Bdellovibrio bacteriovorus HD100: one gene and its partner. The protein of the gene in region 1 binds, or shares a complex with, the protein of each later gene. Links are inferred from orthologs where the notes say so. Each region holds a gene or a part of one and is shown in the gene's direction. Other genes may lie near its edges.

Region 1 (2,735 bases):
CGACTTTGCCGGTTGGTATATGCCCGTTCAATACATCGGTCTTCGTGAAGAGCACAACAACGTGCGCACGAACGTGGGCCTATTCGACGTCTCCCACATGGGCGAAGTTCGCGTCAAGGGACCTAAAGCCCTGGAGACTCTGGAGTGGCTGACCACCAACGACGTTTCCAAGCTGAACGACGGCGAAGCTCAGTATTCTCTGCTGCCGAATGATCAGGGCGGTCTGGTTGACGATATCATCGTTTACTGCCTGTCTAAAGATTCCGACTATCTGGTGTGTGTGAACGCCTCTAACAAAGACAAAGACTTTGCCTGGATGACCAAACACAACAAGGGTGCCGACATCACCGACGAATCCGACCTTTGGGGTCAGATCGCCATCCAAGGCCCGAAAGCCCTGGAACTGTGTGACCGCGTCTTTGACATCAAAGTCAGCGAAATGAAGTCCTTCACGGTCAAATCCGGCACGTTCAAGGGCCACAAGATCATGATCGCCACCACCGGCTACACCGGCGAAAAAGGCTGTGAAGTCTTTGTCGAGGCGGCGGGCACGGCGGACCTGTGGATGACTTTGCTGGAAAAAGGCAAGGACCTGGGCTGCATGGGCATCGGTTTGGGCGCTCGTGACACCCTAAGAACCGAAATGAAGTACTCCCTGTATGGCCACGAAATCGATGACACGACGAATCCATACGAAGCGGGCCTTGGCTGGGTTATTAAACCGGCTAAAAAGGACTTCATGAACAAAGCCCAAATCGTGGGCAAAAAAGAAGCCGGCCTAACCAGAAATCTTGTGGGATTTAAGATGCTTGAGAAGGGCATCCCCCGTCAGGGATACAGCCTGTTTTCTTTTGACAACAAAGAAATCGGCAAGGTAACTAGTGGTACACACTCACCGACCCTGGACGAGCCTATCGGTATTGCTTTTATCGATGTGGCTTACGCGAAAGAAGGAACTGAATTCCTTCTGGATATCCGCGGCCGTAAAGTGAAAGCCGTGGTTTGCAAAACACCGTTTGTAACGAAATAAGGAGCCAGACATGGGATTTCATATTCCTGAAGATTACTACTACACAAAAGAACACGAATGGGCTCAAGTTGACGAGAACATCGTAACCGTAGGCATCACTGAGTTCGCTCAAGACCAATTGGGTGAAGTGGTTTACGTGGAACTTCCAGAAGAAGGTCAAAAAATCACTCAAGGCCAAACTTTCGGTGTTATTGAGTCCGTTAAAGCCGTGAGCGACCTTTACGCTCCTGTTTCCGGCACTGTAATCGAAGTAAACGCGTCCCTGGGCGACGATCCTTCTGTTTTGAACGACGATCCAGTAAATGAAGGCTGGTTGGTTCGTATCGAAATGGATACTGAAAAAGAGCTCGCAAACCTGATGAGAGCTCCAGATTACAAAAAATTGATCAGCGAGAAGTAATTTTCTTGCATTAGCCTAGGCAACTAGGCTATCAATGTTCTTCGAATTTAAGGTGTGCCCCGCTGGTGAAATTGGCAGACACGCTAGACTTAGGATCTAGTGCGCAAGCGTGGGGGTTCAAGTCCCTCGCGGGGCACCAAATCTTTCCTCTGGAAAGATCCGCAAAGAAAGCTGACTGAATAAGTCGGCTTTTTTTATGTCCAAAATCTGGGCCCACTAGCGTTTGCAATCAATAGTCGACAGCCCATTGGTGGCATTCTTAATAGTCTTTATGGTTACATCGCCCTTTTTAATTCTTAAGTATTCACAACTTACGGTGCCGCAACTTTCGCTGGAAAACACATAGTCCACACCCATTTCCCTGTCGGCTACGGTGACCGTCTTTTCAGCTCCCCAAATTCGTTCACCCAAGGCCTGGAACTCTTCAACATGTTGGCGCGTTAATGGGATGATCCTCGCGCCAGGTTTCGACGAAGTTGAAATAATTAAATTGTTTCCGATTTGCTGCATCTGAAGAACAGACTGAACACATTGTCCGGTATGTGCTTTATATGAATTATCAGCGGTGAAGGTATATCCACGGGCATTGAAGGTTGAATAGTTTTGCAGGAAGGCACCGGATATCTGGTACCGACGATCATCAATGTTAGCAAGCCCCAGATATTCATGCAGAAGGATAGCCATCGCACGGCTCTGCACATCCAGCAGGTCCAGCCCGCATAGCTTATTGGATAAATAAATCTCATTGGTGTTCGGATAGTTAATGGCGTCCTTTGTCTGCCCATCCAGAGTCAGATCTTCACTTAGGTAAAACTTAGCCACGGATATCTTGTGCAGCAAGAAAGCTCTTTGCCCCTCGCTCAACAGCGTGGGCATCTCAGAAAGCAAACTGACAAGCTTCTCTGTGTTCTGGTGAATGGAAAGAGCACAGGAATTTCCACCGCCTCCAGTACGAGGCCCCTGAGTTTTCAAAAAAGTCTGAAAGTCCTTAAGATTTTTACCCAGGGCATTGTCCAGGATCAAAGATCCTTCCGGTCGAGCCACGGGCTTAACTTCAATACGAACGGCTTCAGGCGCCTTGATCTGCGGCAGCTGAGGCAGCTTTAACTTTTCGGCACCAGCATCCAATGCAAAGGCATTCAACGCAAAAAGCGTCACACAGGTGATCAAAATTTTTTCGCAAAATTTCGTGCAGATCATTGAAGTGTCCTTTGCATTCTTTAGTTTTTAAGAAAGCAAAGGACATACCACGGCCATGTCTCAAAATGAGACAGCCGCTTAAACCCGGAAAAGATCGATATTAAA
Region 2 (2,994 bases), 1.8 Mb from region 1 along the record:
ACGCAACAGCTGATAACTTTTCTTCCGGTCCTGCTGATGAGTTTCAGTTTCCATGGCCAGATGGCGCCCCACCACTTCGGCCTGGGCAAAGGATTTATCCAAATAGGATTTAATCTGCTGGGCGTATTTGCGTCCCATCTCTTCAGACATTGCGTGCGCCGATTTTTTGGCGTCTTTGAATGAATCCTGCACAGCCAGGAAGGCAATGCCTCCCAGAACCAGTGTGCCGACAATAGCGATAGGTAAAGTTAACTGTTGAGTGAAAGAAAGTTTTCTGAATCCACGACTGAACATACAACAACTCCAGAATTATCCGACCTCGAAAGATTCGGATAAAAAACTGGCCACAAAGAGAGGACCATGGTCCAGATCCTCTCTGAAATTGGATGGATTTTCAAATTCCTCCCCCGATGGGATGAAGGACTTTAGTGCCCGCCTGCCGTCGCTTTCAGGCCAATGATGGAAATCAGCAACAATGCTAGGAAGAACAGGCGAGCTGGTGTCGCGGCTTCGTTGAACAGGAAGATTCCCAGAATAGCCGCACCCAAGGCACCGATTCCCACCCACACGCCGTAAGCGGTGCCTATGGGAAGCACGGTCGCCGCCCGCGCCAGCAAAAACATACTGCCGGCCAAGGCCACCAAAGTAAGAACACTGGGAACAAGTTTTGTGAAACCTTCGGTGTATTTAAGGCCGATGGCCCAACCGACTTCAAGAAGACCTGCGATTGCCAAAATGATCCATGCTACTGTGTTAGACATACCAACACTCCTTTCGTTAGAAAAAAGCGTCGTCTTGTCCTGACCGGGTACGTCGCACATCGTCCGGGCACCTCAGTCGCAGAAACTGAAATACCAAACTATTAAAGCGCAAAAGCCAAAAAAAGTAAAGATCAGACTCATTTGGAAAGATCTGGCTTGATCCCCCCTTTCCTGCACCGCCTCACTCTTGACCCATCCCCTCGGGCGGACTAGGTTCAGACCCATGCAAAAGCTAAAAGTGTTTCTGTCAGACAGTTTGAATCCTCACCTTAACCTGGCCACGGAAGAGTGGATCTTTCACAATCTGGATCCGTCCCAGCAAGTGCTGTTCTTGTGGCGCAATGAAGAAACCGTGGTCATCGGGCGCAACCAGAATCCCTGGTCTGAATGCAACCTGGCCAAAATGAAAGATGAAAAAGTTCACTTGGCCCGTCGCACGACCGGCGGTGGCGCTGTCTTTCATGATTTGCAAAACACCAACTTCACATTCCTGTCGCCCAAAGAATCCTATAAGCGCGAAAACAACGTTCAGATCATTTTTGATGCGTTGAAAACCTTTGGTATCCAGGGCGAAGCTTCAGGCCGAAATGATCTGCTGATCCCATTCCCCGACGGTCCCCGCAAATTCAGTGGCAGCGCTTACCGTGAAAAGAAGGACCGCGCCTTCCATCACGGCACTTTGCTGTTGAACACCGATCTGACCCGCCTGGGAAATTACCTGACACCCAATCCGAAAAAGCTTCAAGCCAAAGGCAAAGAATCCGTCCGGGCCCGCGTAGCGAACCTGACCGAGGTGTCCCCGGGAATCAATCATGATCAGATCGTGACCACGATGGTGAAGTCCTTTGAAAACTTCTATGCCGGGAAAGCGGAAGTTGAGTCTTTGACCATGGAAAGTCTGAAGCTGATTCCGGAACTGAAAGAGCAGTACGAACAGCTCAGTTCCTGGGAATGGTTGTATGGCAACACCCTGGAATTCAGCCACAAGATGGATGAATACCTGACCCTGGGGTTCTTTGATTTCCATTTCAAAGTGGAAGACGGACAGATCAAGGATTTGAAAATCTATACGGACTGCCTGTATCCACAGGTGATCGAGGACTTGACGGAAAGTCTGCGCGGCAAAGCTTATCGTGGCGATGCGGTTCGTGAGGCCCTGATGAGTGTGCGCGGCAAACACACTGAACTGAATCTGGGACTTTCCGAAGTGGAAGAATGGCTCTGCAAAAACATCGAAATCTAAACAAACAGAACCGATCCTGCAGCTTGCGGGATCGGCCCTTCATCCCGTTTATTACAATCACTCCCGTTCACTCTGCAATTTCGCAAAAACTGTCTAGAGCTACAGCAAGAAATTCAACTTAGACCTGAGTCCATTTTACATCCTCACATTCAGCATTAATTTGGCTTAATAAATCGGACCTTTGTTACGATACATACTGTATGAAAACAAAAGTCACCGCCTCCTTCAAAATTCTTGCGGCCTTTTTGCTCGTTTCGACTCTCGCTGCGTGTGCCCCCTCAAACTCTGACGTCCTAAGCACAGCCCTTCCAGGCACGGACACAGACAATTCCCAGTCGGTACCGGGGACGGAAGACCCGTCAACACCGACACTTCCTGAACCTGATGATGAAATCAAAGACAGCGCAAAGTCCCTGAAGATTCATGCTTTCGCTGACATGAACATCGACACCAGCGGCACCTATGCCAATGCCACGATCTCGATTGTCAAATCCATGATTTCGCGCCAGCCAGCGGCGATTCTGGGTGTGGGTGATTACATCGATGGCGAAAAGAAAAGCCTTTCCGACAGCACCTATGTGAACATGTGGAACCAGTTCTCGAAAAAAGTTCTGTCGTTCATGCGCGATGCAAACATTCCATTCCTGCCGACGCCGGGCAATCACGATGCCTACTATGCGCAGGAACGCCGCCTGTATGATTCTTTCTGGGGCAAAAACAAACCCAACGTGGAATATGTCGATGATGACAACTTCCCGTTCTATTATTCCTTCATCAAAGAAGACGTGTTCTTTGTTTCCCTGGATGATGCCAACTATTCCAGGCTTTCCAACCGCACGGCCCAACTGGCCTGGTTGAAAGAGCAATTGTCCTCCGCCCGTGCCAAAGGGGCCCGGGCACGAGTTGTCTATGGCCATATCCCGCTATACTCGATTGTCAGCAGCAAAGCCAACAGCTCGACGGTCTACGAAAACGGGGTCCTGGCAGGAG

Evidence for each region. Proteins that work in one complex are often made in the same cells at the same time.
Region 2: the proteins of gcvH (region 1) and BD_RS11440 are in contact, whole or in part, in a crystal structure (PDB 3A7A), measured with the Escherichia coli proteins. The link is inferred for Bdellovibrio bacteriovorus HD100 from one-to-one orthologs.

Annotation. Positions count from the first base shown.
Region 1 is NC_005363.1:631,420-634,154, reverse strand. It holds gcvH (glycine cleavage system protein GcvH), read left to right. Parts: upstream 1-1,040; coding sequence 1,041-1,430; downstream 1,431-2,735. Other genes in the region: BD_RS03110 (DUF4423 domain-containing protein), read right to left, coding at 2,709-2,735; BD_RS03115 (hypothetical protein), read right to left, coding at 1,647-2,573; gcvT (glycine cleavage system aminomethyltransferase GcvT), read left to right, coding at 1-1,030. UniProt on the Escherichia coli protein: The glycine cleavage system catalyzes the degradation of glycine. The H protein shuttles the methylamine group of glycine from the P protein to the T protein.
Region 2 is NC_005363.1:2,411,376-2,414,369, forward strand. It holds BD_RS11440 (lipoate--protein ligase), read left to right. Parts: upstream 1-984; coding sequence 985-2,004; downstream 2,005-2,994. Other genes in the region: BD_RS11430 (methyl-accepting chemotaxis protein), read right to left, coding at 1-294; sugE (quaternary ammonium compound efflux SMR transporter SugE), read right to left, coding at 426-761; BD_RS11445 (metallophosphoesterase family protein), read left to right, coding at 2,205-2,994. UniProt on the Escherichia coli protein: Catalyzes both the ATP-dependent activation of exogenously supplied lipoate to lipoyl-AMP and the transfer of the activated lipoyl onto the lipoyl domains of lipoate-dependent enzymes.